DNA from 2 places in the Bacillus sp. AFS053548 genome. Region 1 is predicted to be linked to the other one. Evidence: riboswitches for the same ligand, from Rfam matches in the RefSeq annotation. Region 1 holds a riboswitch; the other holds the start of a gene.

Evidence for each region. Region 1 has a riboswitch for FMN ahead of CN946_RS04650 (ECF transporter S component). Riboswitches for the same ligand answer to the same signal wherever they lie in the genome.
Region 2: it holds a riboswitch for FMN, as region 1 does, so the genes downstream of both, ribE (riboflavin synthase) here and CN946_RS04650 (ECF transporter S component) in region 1, are expected to answer to the same signal.

What each region holds. Positions count from the first base shown of each region.
Region 1 covers NZ_NUHI01000006.1:163,439-172,117, forward strand. The annotation lists gene CN946_RS04630 (FecCD family ABC transporter permease) at 1-812, shown strand, start outside; gene CN946_RS04635 (ABC transporter ATP-binding protein) at 809-1,594, shown strand; gene CN946_RS04640 (cob(I)yrinic acid a,c-diamide adenosyltransferase) at 1,624-2,193, shown strand; gene CN946_RS23305 (hypothetical protein) at 2,477-2,623, shown strand; gene CN946_RS04645 (phosphotransferase) at 2,767-3,675, shown strand; FMN riboswitch at 3,739-3,875, shown strand; gene CN946_RS04650 (ECF transporter S component) at 4,097-4,666, shown strand; gene CN946_RS04655 (YpiB family protein) at 4,847-5,380, opposite strand; gene CN946_RS04660 (ferredoxin) at 5,689-5,937, opposite strand; gene CN946_RS04665 (YpbB family protein) at 6,258-7,331, shown strand; gene CN946_RS04670 (RecQ family ATP-dependent DNA helicase) at 7,318-8,679, shown strand, end outside.
Region 2 covers NZ_NUHI01000034.1:40,584-49,262, reverse strand. The annotation lists gene CN946_RS18020 (metallophosphoesterase) at 1-322, opposite strand, end outside; gene CN946_RS18015 (class I SAM-dependent methyltransferase) at 319-1,605, opposite strand; gene ribH (6,7-dimethyl-8-ribityllumazine synthase) at 1,751-2,212, opposite strand; gene CN946_RS18005 (bifunctional 3,4-dihydroxy-2-butanone-4-phosphate synthase/GTP cyclohydrolase II) at 2,231-3,424, opposite strand; gene ribE (riboflavin synthase) at 3,437-4,084, opposite strand; FMN riboswitch at 4,402-4,549, opposite strand; gene CN946_RS17995 (APC family permease) at 5,294-6,559, opposite strand; gene CN946_RS17990 (LysR family transcriptional regulator) at 6,691-7,584, shown strand; gene CN946_RS17985 (LacI family DNA-binding transcriptional regulator) at 8,011-8,679, opposite strand, start outside.

The DNA of each region.
Region 1 (8,679 bases):
GTGCGTGCCTTTCGTTGGCAGGTGTTGCATTTCAGGGAATACTTAAAAATCCATTAGCTGATCCTTTTACTTTAGGTGTTTCTTCAGGCGCCTCTGTAGGAGCTGTTATAGTTTTGTTTTTCCAAATAAGCTTACCTTTTGTAACATATTTCACATTGCCACTTGTTAGTATATTATTTGGGTTTGGCACACTCATCTTATTAATACTATTTGTTAGAAAACTAGATCGATCTCTTAGTGTAGAGACAATTATATTAGGTGGCATTATAATAAGTTCATTTTGTTCTGCATTATTATCATTATTTATAACTTTTTCAAATAATGAATTACGTGTAGTAATTGGATGGTTAATGGGTAATATTGGTGGAAGGGGCATTCAGTACTCTCTTAGTTTATTACCGTTTTTAATCATTTCTTTCTTAATTTTATTTAGTCAAAATAGGCAGTTAGATGCGATGACATTTGGTAGTACAAATGCAAAACATATCGGAATTGATGTAAAAAAATCCACTTATTTAATTTTGTTAACAGGTAGTATTTTATCTGGTGCAGCAGTAGCAGTATCGGGAACAATTGGATTTGTAGGATTAGTTGTTCCGCATTTTACTAGAACTATGGTAGGGCCATTACACAAAAAATTACTTCCATTATCGATGATCAATGGCGCAATATTTTTAATCGGGTCTGACATATTATCAAGAGTTGTATTAGCCCCAAGAGAGTTACCAATCGGGGTAATTACATCTTTAATTGGTGCTCCAATATTTGCTTTTATATTACTATCTTTGAAAAGAAATAGGGGAAAAGTATGATCAAATGTCAAGATATCTCATATTCATATGATGGAATTCATACTGATTTGGATGAACTGTCTTATTCTATTAAACAAGGAGAATGGCTAGGAATTATTGGTCCAAATGGGAGTGGAAAGTCAACGTTTTTAAATATTCTTTGTGGACTTTTTAAGCCGTCTAAAGGAAATGTAATGTTGGATGGAGAATTTGTTACTAGTATGTCTAATAAACAAATAGCAAAAAAGATTGCTGTTTTATCACAACAAAATTCCTATACATATTCTTATGAGGTAAAAGAAACAGTTAAACTTGGTCGTCTTGCTCATTCGTCTTCCTTTTTTCCTAGCTGGTCCACAATCGATGAAACTGCTGTCAATAATGCAATGATGATGACTGGTACTAAGAAGATGGAAAAAAGCTTATTAAATGAAATTAGTGGTGGTGAGCGTCAAAGAGTATTTCTTGCTCAATGCTTCGCTCAGGAAACACCATATATCTTTTTAGACGAACCAAGTAACCATTTAGATTTAATGCATACAATTAAAATTTTAGACGTTTTAAAGGAATTACAAAAACAAGAGAATAAAACGATTGTAACGGTTTTTCATGACTTAAATTTAGCAAGTCTTTACTGTGATCGATTATTAGGATTAAAGGACGGAAAAATTTATATCGAAGGAAAAACAGACTCAGTATTAAGTGAAAATTTATTAAAAGGTTTATATGACACATCTTTTCAAATTTTAGATAATCCCGAAACAAATAAAAAGGTCATTATTTATAAAAGTAATGTATTGTAAATTAAAATTGAAAAAAGGAGAGGTTTTTCATGAAAATTTATACAAAAACTGGGGATAAAGGTCAGACTAGCTTAGTAGGCAAACGAGTTGATAAAGATGATTTAAGGGTAGAGTCTTACGGGACAATTGACGAAGTAAATACAATCGTTGGGTACGCAATGACATATTTAGATCATGATGATACGAGAGATATTTACAATTCACTTCAAAAGATCCAACATGAACTTTTTGATTGCGGTGGAGATTTGGCAGTAGTAAAGGATAGCATCCCTTTTAAAACGACAGAGAAAATGGTTGAAGAGCTTGAAACAATAATTGATGAATATATGGAAGCAACACCCCCATTACAGCGTTTTATTTTACCAGGTGGGTCAAAACCTGCAGCAATCATTCATCAAGCAAGAGCGGTAACGAGACGTGCCGAGAGAACGGTCGTAACATTAATGAAGCAAGAAAATATTCATCTTCCAGTATTTTTATATTTGAATCGATTATCTGATTATTTCTTTGCACTTGCAAGGTTAATTAATACACGTTTAAATATTAAGGATGTTGAATACGAACGAGGAGCAATCGTATTTAGAACTGATAAAAAATAAATAAGAAAAATAGCGATTGAATGGTTAAATTTTTCTAATCAATCGCTATTTTTTTTGTATAAATAAGTTTTTTCAATCATAGAATGTTTGAGGTAAAAGTACTTCTTGGTGTTTACATTTTCGATTTGCTCAATACTTCTTAAGTTATATACATAAAAAAGAGTTAAAGATTTGAAATGATTTATGCGCTTAGTCTATTTTTTTTCTGTATTACTAGTGTCAGTCCACGAGTTATTTGACTGACTAAACACATTCCACATTTATCAGGGGGAGGAGGCAAATAATGTTTGATTTTCTTAGGAGATGTTTGTTGATTGTTGTGTTCGTTTTAACGATTGGACTTTTATTTATCGGAGGAAATCGAGAGAAATTAAAGGATATAATCTTAGATAAAAATTTTCATGAATTAAAAATTGTTTCAAATCCTTAGCCGTTTATTTTGACTTAAAAGTTTAATATTTAGTGTTGAAAGCACCGATTGGTTTAGAACTTCATTATAAATGTAATTTACTAATAAATTTGGTAAAGTACATTTAAATGTGAAGTTCTATTTTTGATTTTAAGGAGAAAAAAATGACTAATATATGGGATCCAGCAATTGTAATGGGAGCTGAATTAGCGAAAGAAATTGTAAAGATTCAATTCCCTGAAATAAAAATAAACGCTATAAAAAAAATTGGTGAAGGATTTGATAATACTGTTTTTTGTTTAAATGATGAAATTTTATTAAGATTTCCGCGAAGAGAAATAGCTGTAGCAATTTTAAATGTTGAAAGACAATTACTCCCAATTATATTTAATCATTTTGAATTGAAAACAACGGTACCGATACTCGATGGAAAACCAACTGAATTATTTCCTTGGCCATTTTTAGGATATAATTTTATTGCAGGAAAGCCTCCAATTAATTTAAATAGAACAGAAAGAATTTTTATGATTGAACCAATCGCGAATTTCTTGAAAAATTTGCATTCAATAAATTTCGATGAGTTAAAGGATATTGATTTACCGTATGATGAGTTGAAGAGATTAGATATAAACTTTCGGAAACCTCAGGCTAAAAAATATATACAACAGGCAATACAGAAGAAACTAATTCAAGATGAACAGAAAATTAATCATTATATTGAAAGCCTAGTTGAAATTAAAAGTGAGACACCATTAGTTCTTGTTCATGGTGATTTGCATTTTAAGAATATGATTGTTAATGAGCAAAACCAACTTAAAGGAATTATTGATTGGGGTGATGCTCATATTGGTCATCGTGAATTAGATTTATCAATTATTTATAGTCTAATTCCGAGCGATATGAGAGGGAAGTTTTTTGAGATTTATGGTAATGTATCAGAAGCGTCAAAAAAACTAGCACAGTTTAGAGCCGTCTTTACAACAGTTGTGCTGTTGTTATATGCGAACGATCAAAATGATGATTTGTTGGTAAATTTTTGTCAAGAAAACCTAATGAATGCTTTAAATGATTAGTAGGAGATTTTTATTTACAAACTGTATTTATTTTAGTAACATTAAACTGTAATTTAATAAACGATCTATCTTCGGGGCGGGGCGAAATTCCCCACCGGCGGTAATTAAGCATTGCTTATAAGCCCGCGAGCCTGATTTTTTTGGCAGGATCTAGTGCGATTCTAGAGCCGACAGTATAGTCTGGATGGGAGAAGATGGAGGTTCGCAAGTTCAAAAATTTCTTCTTTTTGAACGCTTATTTGGCGTGCTGAAAATTCTCCCCTATTTTGAAAATTAAAATAGGGGATTTTATTTTATTTGCATAATTTTATACTATTTTTCTTTTTTATTTCGGACTTATGATAATATGTGCAAATAATAACGTAACTTAAGCGAACCTTTCATTTTTCTTGATATGATCGGGAAAAAGGAGAGAGGTAATATGCAACAACGCAACAAAGTAAATAAAATGGTGATAGTGGCAATGCTTAGCAGTATTTCTTATGTACTCATGATGCTGTACTTTCCACTTCCTGCATTTCCAGTATGGCTTACAATTGATTTTAGTGACGTACCAGCATTAATCGGAGCAATTGTTTTTGGTCCTGTAGCAGGAATAGGAATAGAGTTAATAAAAAACATCCTACATTATGTTATTAATGGTAGTATGACGGGTGTACCAATTGGAGAATTTGCTAATTTTAGTGCGGGTGTATTATACATTTTACCTGCGTCGTATTTCTTTAGAAAATACCGTTCAGTAAAAGGGTTAACTCTTGGATTGATCGTCGGTACTGTAGTGATGACTGGAATATTAAGTCTTTTAAATTATTTTGTGTTATTACCTGCATATGCACATTTCATGAATTTTAAGCTACCAAATGAAGTAATTGTTGCATCAATTATGCCATTTAATGCAATTAAAGGTTTATTAATCATGATCTTATTCTTAGTGATCTACCCTAAATTAAAGGTTTGGTTAACTCAAAGAATAAATGTGCATAACGTATAAATAAATGAAAGTGTCTACTAAATTTTGGTAGACCCTTTTTTGTTTTATGTACCTCTATTCGAACGAAAAGCAGTAAAAGAAGATCGGTTCGAATCTTGTAAACCATATTTATTTTGTTTACGAGAAAAAACTATTTCGTAAAAAAGAGAACCATCTATCGAATGATAGATGGTTTATTTGTTAATTTTTTAGCTGAGAAGTTAGAAAAAGAAACAGTTGTTCATTGCGTTCATCAAGTGCTTTGTCGATTTGACAAAGCAGAAGTTTTTGTGATGTTTGTGCTACAAGTGATGAAAGAAACGCATCGATTTCTGCTTGCACTTCTTCGCTTGGATCAATGGAAGTTGTCGAAAACGGATTAGTATCTAAGATCAAAGCGTACTCGATCGGCATCACATCAAATATCAACTCAAGATAAAACGGTATTTCCTTTCCATGTAATCGAAGTTTATGGTAAACCGATTCCGACGACAGATCAAACCTCTTACTATTTTCGTAATACGAAACCTGAGGGTGTGAGTAGTCATCCTTTCGAAAATTAATTACAATGCCATTTGGTGTACTCTTTGCATCATCTACAAACGAGATATTTGTTAGTACATCATCAACAGCAAGGAGAAATTGTAAAATCAATTCGATGTCTTTTTTTACCTGTTTTTTTTCTAAAAATTTGTTTAAAAACGTCTTTTTCTCGGTAACTGTCATCTGTTCCATGCTGTTCATCCTCTCTTGATGTTTTATTTATTATAGCAAGTTGTTAGATAATTCTGAATATGTAAATTAAGGAAATAATTAGCTCCATCATAATACTTTGGCACCCTGACCTATGTATATTTTGATCTAATTCAAAAAATATTGAGGATCAAAGCAGAAGACAAAACGGGATGTTTCTATGACATATTTTTCTTTCTTAATGAAGTAATCAAGGCGCCTATTAAAGAACACGAGCTATCCGTAACGCTCGTGTTTTTTTTATTTGAAAAAATAAAAAAAGCGACGAAATATCTTCGCCGCAGTTTTTACTATTCGAATTTTAAAGCGTCGCCATCGAATGATTCGTCAGCAACTTTGATTGAATCTGTTGGGCATCCTTCAAATGCATCCATCATGTCATCAACTAAAACGTCTGGAATTTCAACGATTCCTTGGTTATCATCTAGAGTAACGTATGCGATCCCTTCATCATCATAGTCATAGATATCAGGTGCAGCTGCGCCACAAGCGCCACATGCGATACAAGTGTCTTTATCAACGATTGTATATTTTGCCATTGTATTGACCTCCCAAATTATTCCCTGTTTTTGTTACAGATACTATTTTTGTAATGTACCTGTAAACATTTTAAAACGGTTTCCAAAACTTTTCAATATAATTGTACAAGGTTTTCAAAAAAACGAGAAATGATGAAATCCCAAATAAAATAAATAATGATTTTTATATGTTTAAAATGGTTTGGTTATTGATACATATGATAAGCTAGAAGAAATAAAAACAATTTAGAAAAAATGCACAAATATTTTTGTACTACTAATTATTATTCGAAAAAATATTTAAATATATTAATGGAATAATTTTATTTGAGAGGTTTATGATGTTTAAGCTATCTACATTGGAAGAAATCATCCTTTTTTTAGTTAATCGATATAATGGTGAACGAACGATCCAAGGTATAATGTATTTATTAAAAGGTAAACAAAGTGCTCAAATTATTCAAGATTCTCATTTTTATCAAGTCACATCATTTTTCGGACTTTTTCATTTCCTTACTCTTCAGAATATGCAAGAAATTATAAATGGGTTAGAGGTTAAGGGGTATATAGGTCAGTCTGAAAATAAGAACATCTATTTGTTAAATAAAAATGGTCAAGCTTATCTAGCAAATCAAAAATTACAGTTTATGGAATTTACATATATAAACGGACTAAGGTTTTCTAGTATTCAAAAGATATTTTGGAAAAGATTTTCATTGTTTTTTCAAACAGTTTCCAATCTGAATATGAATTTAAAATATTTTAGGGCAGTTATACAAGACCAAGAAATACAAGAATGGGTAAAAAATGAGATTCTAAATTATAATGGGAATAAAAACGAACTAGTTAATCAATTTTACAAAGAATTGCATACTATTTTAGAAAATATAAGTGATGAAGACGCATTACTATTTGTGAAACGATTGTCTGGAGCAAATGCTTATGGCATGACTTTTGAACAAATTGCATCAGAACACAAAGTGAGTGTTGAAAAAATTTATCTCAATTCGATTAATACTTTGCATCATATGATCACTATTTTAGTTCAACCTAACAATAATTATCCTTTATTAAGTAAATTTATTTATGGAGATAAAAGTACTAATATTACGAATACCTCTATTGAAACAAAGCGATTATTTTCTGATGGTAAAACAATTCAAGAAATAGCGGTGATTCGTAATTTAAAGATTAGTACAATAGAGGATCATATAGTTGAGTGTGTATTAGGTGATAAATTATTTCCAATAAATCAATTTATTACAACAAATCAATTTACTTTAATAAAAAATAAAATTATTGAACTAAATACAAGGAAATTAAAAATTATTAAAGAAGCTTTATTAAATGAGGTAACATATTTTCAAATTCGTATTACTCTAGCAAGAATGGGTGATTTACATGGACCTAAATAAAGTTCTATACGAAAAATTCGGTTATTCAAGTTTTCGAAATAACCAAAAAGAAATTATTAATGACTTGTTAAACTCGAAGGATGTTTTAGCAATGCTCCCCACAGGTGGGGGGAAATCATTATTATATCAATTAACAGGCCTACTATTGCCAGGCGTTGTAGTAATCGTTTCACCATTACTTTCCCTTATGGAGGATCAAGTAGAGCAGATTAAAGCATTTGGAGATAAACGAGTAATTGCACTAAATAGCTTTAGAAGTTTTGAGCAAAAAAAATATTTATTTAATAATATTAGCAGCTATAAGTTTATTTTTGTATCGCCTGAAATGTTACAAAATCAATTTTTGATTCAAAAGCTTTCTGTGTCTAAGATCTCGTTATTTGTTGTTGATGAAGCACATTGTATATCACAGTGGGGGCATGATTTTAGACCAGAATATAAAACTTTAGGGGAAATAAAGCGGAAGTTAAATAATCCGACGGTTTTAGCTTTAACCGCTACAGCTAGCAAAAATGTACGGGAAGAAATAATCGAAACTTTACAGTTAAAACATGTTCAAAAATATATCAATTCAGTTAATAGAGAGAATATAGCTATTCAAGTCGAAAAAGTAGATTCGGAAACAGGAAAGCTCAGGTCATTAACCGACCATCTTTCTAAATTAACAGGTCCAGGCATCGTTTATTGTGGTACAAGAGCTACTTGCGAGAAAATTTCACATACCATAAGTGAAAAATTTAAATGCAAAGTCGCTTATTATCATGGTGGAATGGAACATGAACAAAGAATTTTAATTCAACAACAATTTATTCAAAATCAAATAGATATCATAGTTTGTACAAGTGCTTTTGGTATGGGGATAAATAAGCCAAATGTAAGGTTTGTAATTCATTATCAGTATCCTTCAAATATCGAGAATTATCTTCAAGAAATTGGACGAGCCGGCCGAGATGGTGAGCCAAGTATAGCAATACTAATAGTTTGTGAAGAAGATCATGAATTACCACTAAGGTTAATTGATGACGAAATCCTTTCTGTAAATCAAGTTGAGTCTTTTCTAGCGTATTTAAAAAGATTGGAAGAAAATCCGTTCAAATTGACTGAAACGCTAGTGTCTAATTGGAGAGCAGTTTTTCAATTTAGTGAAATACAGTGGACAACGCTTCATTCTGAAATGGTTAAGTTTAATGTAATCGTAGATGAAAACTTGCAGATAGAAAAAATAAATAATGACTTATTAGAATCGATTAAAGTGTTAATTTCGGAGCGGAAAAAAGTAAAATATTTAAAACTTAAAGCGATGATCGATTTTCTATCTTCATCCACTTGTTATCGAGAAAAATATCTT
Region 2 (8,679 bases), on a different contig from region 1:
ATTCTGATAGTCCAGTTGTATCGACAATTACAAATTCTGCATTAATTGGGAACGTTGTAACCATCTTTAATTTAGTAAATAGTAATTCAAATGCTTGTTCACTCGCCTCGAGCATAATCGTACTATGTTTATCAAAATCTTCCCCTAATATTTCTCGTCTAATATCATCAGATGATAAATACTGTATATTCGTTTTATAACTTCTCGACTCGTCTCTATAAGATAGAGATGGAATTAAAATATTTTTTGCAAAAGTCGATTTTCCACATTCACTAGAGCCTACTAAAAGAAAAATCGTATGAACATTTGTTGAGATTTTCATTCCTGATGCTCCTTTACTTTTCGCTTCGTTATAACAACTGCCTGAGAAAGTGATATCCCGTCTACACGATCTCCTACATCCGAGAATGTGTACGTATATGACATATTACTTAAGATTGAATCAATCCATTTAACGAACTCTTCTTTTGTCATTTCCCATTTATGATCATCATGTCTAAATCCATCTAATTGGTATAGATTATTAAACTCTGCATTTGGAGTCGTTATGATGAAATTCTCAAAATTAACATAGGATAGTACGCTCTTTACTAATTTTGTAGCATCCTTAACACTCATATGTTCAACAACTTCAGTTAGCAATACATCAACATTCAAATCGTTATCGTAAAACTCTAGAAAGTGAGATAAAGACTCATAGATTGCAATATTTTCAATCACTTTGTTATTTATTTTATATTTCAGTCTCTCTCTTATTTCGGCATCAATATCAATTGCGAAATAATCATACTTACTGATTTTTTGACTATAAGGAATTGCATACGCTCCTTCACCACAACCGATATCAAGAATAGAACGCTCGAATTTTAATTGTTCTGAGATCCACTCTTGGCGCTGTCTTGCAGTATTTCCAAATTTAAAATCAATTTCATAATGATTTGTTTTTTCAAGTTCATTTTTAAATGCAAGAAATTTTTTACGACTATTTAACACATTTCTATTAAATAAATAACGTATATAGTAAGGTGCATCAATGACTTGCATACTAGTTATATATTTTCGTATGACATCGTCTGTAAAATCGATATACTCATCTGAAACGATGCTCAAGAATACGCATAGCACTGTCGTATAGTGAATTAGCTCATGGATTGTTTTTGTTGTATGAATACGTAACTGATAAGTTTTACTAGCTAACTCTTCAAAATTTAGATCAAATTCATTTAAATGCCTCTGAAAGAAGTTTAAGTAACTAGCGTTTTTCACATGAATAGCATTAATCAATACGCTATTTTCATATTCATTCTGATCTTTTTCATGTAACTTTTTGAATGCCGAAGAAAAGAATGTGTTGATTGCATTTAAAGGGAATAACGTTGAACAATATCTTGTCGTATTTAAGTATTCAAACATTTCCTCTGCTTGTTCTTTATACGATTTTTCATTATCAGCATCTTTAAAATAAACATTATATGTATCTTCTGTAGAATACCACGCAAACGCGTTTCCCTTCCTAATTGTCTTAATACTCATCCCAGAGCTTGGATTTTTTGCAATTATATAGGAAAAATCAGGGTTATTTGATTTTAATTGAAAAATAGCCACTTGAGTGAATCATCCCTTCTTTTCGAATTATCAAATTATTAATCTTATTTTAACATGTAATTTATAAGGGATTATTGGTTATTTAATAAAAAAAGAGAGGTAAAATTCACCTCTCCTAAATCAGTTTCTTCTATTATATATATACTTAGTTTAAAGTTCTTAATAAATTAGCCATTTCAATTGCCGAAATACCAGCATCCCAGCCTTTATTACCAGCTTTTGTGCCCGCTCTTTCAATCGCTTGTTCAATATTTTCTGTCGTTAATACACCAAAAATAACAGGAATACCAGTTTGTAGAGTAATTGCAGCAACACCTTTTGCTACTTCGTTACATACGTAATCGTAATGAGTAGTTGCCCCACGAATAACTGTTCCTAACGTAATGATTGCATCGTATTTTTTTGAATCTGCTAGTTTTTTTGCAACTAATGGAATTTCAAATGCTCCAGGTACCCAAATAACATCAACGTTTGATTCTTCTACACCATGACGATATAGAGCATCTTCTGCACCACCAAGTAGTTTTGATGTAATAAATTCATTAAAACGTCCTACGATTACTGCAACTTTAAGTCCAGATCCTACTAAATTTCCTTCAAATTTCATCTTAATCTCTCCCATTTTTTAATAGTGTAATAAATGTCCCATTTTTTCAATTTTAGTATTTAAATATTTTTCGTTTTCTATTTTCATTTCAGTTTGAATTGGCACTCGATTATTTATCTGTATTCCGTGAGATTTTAGCGCATCTATTTTAACTGGATTATTAGTTACTAAATCTATACTCACAATACCTAAATCTTTAATAATTTGAGCACTTATTGCATAATCTCTTAAATCTGAATCAAATCCTAAGTTTAGATTTGCTTCAACAGTATCAAAGCCTTCTTCCTGTAACTTATATGCTCTTAACTTATTAAGTAAGCCAATCCCTCTACCTTCTTGTCGCATATAAACAATTACGCCTTTGCCTGCTTTTTCAATCATCGATAATGTTGATTGCAACTGAGGTCCACAATCACAACGACATGAGCCAAATACATCACCTGTTAAACATTCCGAATGAATACGTACAAGTACTGGTTCACCATCGTCAACTTTACCTTTTACAATCGCAATATGTTCTTTACCATCAATCTGATTTGTATAACCAATCATTTTAAAATCACCAAAATCTGTTGGTAATTTAATTTCAACTTCTCTTTTTACAAGTTGTTCAGTTTCTTGTCTATAATGAATTAAATCTTTAATTGTAATCATTTTTAAATTAAATTTATTTGCGATTTGAATTAGATTTGGTACTCTTGCCATCGTTCCATCGTCATTCATAATCTCACAAATGACACCAACTTCTTTCGATCCAGCCATTCGAGCTAAATCTACTGCCGCTTCAGTATGCCCCGGTCTCTCAATAACTCCTCCGTTTTTAGCGACTAAAGGAAACATATGCCCAGGTCTTCTAAAATCTGCTCCAGTTGATTCATCATTTAACATTTGTAAAACAGTATGTGAACGCTCAAATGCCGATATACCAGTAGTAGAATCGATATGATCGATACTTACCGTAAAGGCCGTTCCATGAGAATCTGTATTTTTTGCTACCATTTCATATAAATCTAATTTTTTGGCTATTTCTTCAGAAACAGGCGCACAAATTAATCCGCGACCATGAGTTGCCATAAAATTTATATTTTCAGGAGTCGCAAATTCTCCGATAACAACAAAATCTCCTTCATTCTCTCGATCTTCATCATCACAAACAATAATAATTTTTCCATTTTTCAAGTCTTCAATTGCTTCTTCTATTTTAGAGAACATGATCTTACTCCTTTATATATAGCCATTTTGAGATAAAAATGAAGTTGTTATTGCAGAACTTTTTTTCGTCTCATTCATACCAAGCATTTTTTCAACATACTTACCTAATAAATCAAACTCAATATTAACAACGTCTCCCGTTTTTTTACTGCCTAAGATCGTATGTGAGCGGGTATGAGGAATTAAAGAGATTATTACAATATCAGTTTCAACTTCAAATATTGTTAAACTTGTACCATCAATCGTTATACTGCCTTTTTGTAGGCAATACTTAGCAAACTGACTTGGAATATTAATTTTATACATTACTGCGTTTTCCATTGCTTTTACAGATACAATTTTACCTGTACCATCAATATGGCCCGATACAATATGACCACCAAACCGTCCCTTTGCAGCCATTGCCCGCTCTAAATTTACTTTCTGGCTAGAAACTAAAGTACTTAGATTGGATGCTTGAAATGTTTCAGGCATGACATCAACAGAAAATTCATTTTTAGTAAAATCCGTAACGGTTAAACACACTCCATTTACAGAGATACTATCTCCTAAATGAACATCCTCTAAAATGATTGATGCGCCAATTGTTAGCAATAAAGTATTACCTTTTTTTACAATATTTTTTACTGTTCCTATTTCCTCAACGATTCCAGTAAACAAGTTTTTTCACCTCATTTCGAAAAAGCATATTAAATGACTTTGTAAGATCCATCTGTAATTTCATAAATAGTTGGTCCACCTTATCACACCTTCTAATTCAAATTAATTTGAAAAAGTGAAAAGCCCCTTAGAAAACTCCTAAGGGGCAATAGATGTTTAAAAAAGGAAGCATACTTAAATAAACGCTAGTACAAAATGAGCCTATTTAAAGACAGTACTATAACGCGTCTATTGTTGTGCAAACAAAATATACACAACGAACTAAGCCTATACGGATAGTATTTTTGAAAAAACAAATAACCATACCATATATGCACTCCATCCTTCTCCCATCCAGACTATACTGTCGGCTCTAGATTCTAACTAGATCAGCAACATATAAAATATCTATATGAAGCTCACGGGCTTAGTATAAAAATATACAACACCGCCGGTTGGGAATTTCACCCGACCCCGAAGGACACTAATTATCAAATTTGGTTTCATTATAACTAGCAATTATTTGAATGTAAAGATTTTAAGATTCTATTTCTTTTAAAATGATCTAATAGAAAAGAAAATTAAAGTAAAAAAACCTTATAAAATATGGAAAATTTCACACTCTATTTAGTTGGAAAATTTTATTTTTATTTTAATAAGTTTAATCATCTTGCAATATGTATTTTTTTTGCAACCAATACAAAAATGTATAAATATTAATATTAAAGTAATTTTAGAAAATATTGAGTTCTATAATTAATATAGAAAGTCAACTTATGGATTCCGAAATTATATTAATTTAGCTAAATTAATAACACATTTGAATTCTTTATTTCATTTGTATAAAATAAGATTTTTTCATTTTATCATCATATTGTTTATTTAAACCAAAGGGTAATGTACTCTTCTTAACAAAGCTCCTAGAATACTTAAAAATTTAATTATAAAGGCGCTTTCCTTTATATCAGAAAAATAAATAAATAAGCCTATTAACTACAAAATAATATATAATTCTAAAATAATAAAAGACCCTTCATTCGCACTAAAAAAGCCAATAATAAAATCGAAATAAACAGCTTCATCTTATACCAAACTGATAAAAAGGTGCGAAATTTTAATAAATATTCTTTTAGGAAAAATAATAGTAATTATACAGTATGGGTAATTATTATAAAAAAATTAGTTTCAAAAAAAGAAACTTCTTTTAATAGAAGTTTCCTTTCTGATCCATTATTCATTTCCAACTTGTAGAATTTTTTCATGGTGTTTTGAATCTCTTTTTTGTAGCCAAATAAAGTACACTGAAACTAATATGATCAATATTAAAATGACCGGTGAAGAAAATAAGAGTATTCCTAAAAAGCAAATTGCTAGAATACATGAACCAATTTTAAAAAATATGGAATCAAATAATCGCAAACATGCCAATACTCCTAGTAAAGCGTTGCATAGGAAAAATGCATTTGCAATTGCTACAAGTGTTTGAATGCTTAGGAAGTCATTAAAATAAAGTATAAATACAATTATGTGAATGCCAAACAAACTAAATAATGATCGAGTTGCCACATTATTTTTATTTTTAAAAGAAAGCCATGAAGGTAATAAACCGTTTTTGGCTTGATCGGCGATTAGCCTTGATACTGCTCCTATTACTAGGAGAACTGTACTAATACAAAGAGCAATTGTAATTGATGAAATAATAGGCGTTGACCAACTTCCAAATAAACTCTGAAGTAACGGTGCTAATGATTGATCCATCATATTTCCATTTTTAGAATGAATCCACTGGAAAGCAAATGCAACTGTTAGACTTACTATTGCTATAATCGAGAAACTTAAGACGACTGCTCTAGGAATTGTTCGTTCTGGAGTTTTTACTTCTAAAGAATAGCTACCGATGACCTCCCACCCGATTAATGCCCAAAATAATAAAAGTAAACTTTCTCCAAAATCAGAAACAGTTATTGGACTCGATAAAGTAAAGCTCCCATCAACTGTAAATAATGTATGAATACTGCCAACTATAAGTGTCACTACAATGAAACTAGACATAAAAAAGGCAAATTTTCCAACATCGGCAATGTTTCTAGTTAAAATGATATAAACAAAACATAGTATTCCTAAAGCTAGCCACTTTTCATTGAAGAAGCTTTGATTCGTCAGTAGTTGTAAGTAATGCCCTGCCGTACCTGTAACTGCAATTGGTCCAAAACAAACTGCAAGTAAAAAGAAAATAGCTGAAAGGTTTTTTATTTGTGTACCAAATGCACGTTCAACTGCCAATGGTACTCCAGAATCTCCTGGAATCAACAAACTTAGCTTACCGAACATTAGTGCAAATATTAAACTTAAACCAAGCATAAGAACCCAAGCAAAAATAGCATAATTTCCAGCAGTTTCATACACTGCAGGTGGTAAAATGATAATTCCCGAACCTAAAATAGGTCCAATCATTAACCCGCTGAGCAAAAGAAAACCAATTTTTCGATTCCTCATTCATATCCCTCCAATAGTTATTGAAACAAATTGTAATCTCGTATAATTTAATTATATGAACCAATCTAACATCGGTAAAATGAATAGTTACGATATAAACTATCGGAAAATCCGATAGTTAGGAGGCAATTATGGAAATCCGACATTTAATTACGTTTAAGTCAATTGTGGATATGGGCGGGTTCTCTAGAGCTGCTGTCCATCTCGGATATGCACAATCTACAGTTACTGCACATATACAAGCACTTGAGCAAGAGCTAGGAGTACCTTTATTTGACCGCTTAGGTAAAAAGGTTCATCTGACCGAGGTCGGTGAGAACTTTTTAGTTCACGCAATCGAAATGATTCAGCTCTATACAAAAGCAAAAGATGTATTCCAAATGGAAAATGAAGAGGTATCTACGTTAAAAATTGGCGCTCCAGAATCTTTAACGATCTATCGTCTTCCACAAATTATCCAAGCATTTCGATCACAAAACCCGAAAGTAAATATTATGATGAAATCTGGTTCTTGTTGGGAATTACAAGATGAATTGCGTCGAGGTGATCTGGATATTGGCTTCTTCCTACAGGCTCCATTAACGGATTCTGATTTGTATACGGAAACATTAATTGAAGAACCACTTGTCATTTTGCTACCTCCATCTTCTGATACTAGAACACTTTCATCGTTTACACTAAATGCGAATGAAAATATAATTCTCACAGAACAAGGTAGTTATCGTGATTATTTTGAAGCATTTTTAAGAAGTAAAGGAATCGCAACTGAGACTGGAATGGAATTTTGGAGTGTTGAGGCAATTAAACAATGTGTTATGTGTGGACTTGGTATATCCATACTCCCACTCGTAGCAGTTCAAAATGAAATGCAGCAACAAAAACTAAAAGTCATAAATTGGGATACAAATTTAGGAAGTGTATCTACGATCATGTCTTGGCATAAAAACAGATGGCAATCCCGTGCTGCTAGAAAATTTATGGAAGTTGTTAGGGAACAGTCACCTTTATGGAATCAGTCTATTTAAATCTAGATTCTAATTAGTTTTTACTTTGAAGTTATAAGCTTAGGGAAAAGTCCGGACACATAATTTAACTTTATTGATTAAATTTTTTTGAAAAATATTCAAACTAATCCTTGAAAATTTTTTGTGTATTTATATGGTTTCCAGTGGATTTTGTTTAGTTTTAGTTGTTTCTCAGTCCATTTTATTGTTATTTCTTCTATTTTTTTGATGCATTTACTCTATACCATCATATTTCGAGACTTTATTTGCAGTTATGCTGATTTTTATTGCAGATATGACTTTTTTATTTGTAGATTTGGCAAATTTATTTGCAGATTGTGCTTTTTTATTTGCACTTCACCTGATTTAATTGTAGTTTCAGCTTTTTTATTTGCACTTCACCATTCAACGACATGAAAAAAAGCTAGTTCCCAACTAGCTTTTTTATTATACAGTCTGCCGCTCGATTAATTTAAACGAAATTTCTTCTTGTGTAATTTCAGAATTAATCGCTTGAATAAAAAGTTTTCTACCTACTTCCCTTAATGGAATTTCGACTGTTGTTAACTTCATTACTTTTGCAATAGGTTGATTATCGAACCCTATTATCGCTAAATCTTGAGGAATAGCTATCCCATGATCATTACAGAATGTTTGTACACCCGCAGCTACTTGATCACTTGTTACTAACAAAGCTGTTGGTCTCTCTTGTAAATTTAACAAAGATTGGACAACTTTTTCACCATCTTCGAAATAATAACAATTGTCAAATACGAAGTTGCTAATTATTGGCTCATTATATTTCTTATGAAAATCAATATAGGCAGCCTCTCTTTGCTTACTATTCATTCCTGTTCTACGACCAATACAATAACCAATTTTTTGATGGCCTTTTTTATATAAATATTCTAATGCAATCATGAAGCTATTGTAATGATCAATAAAGGTTGAAGAAACTTCTGTAGTTCTCGTATCTTCAAATAATATGATCTGTCCATATTGCTTATACTCTTCAATCATTTCAATCGAACAAATTCTAGAACAAATAATGAGTGAGTCTATTTGTTTGTGCTGTAGCATCTCTAATGCTTCTATTTCTCTCTTCTCTTCATAATT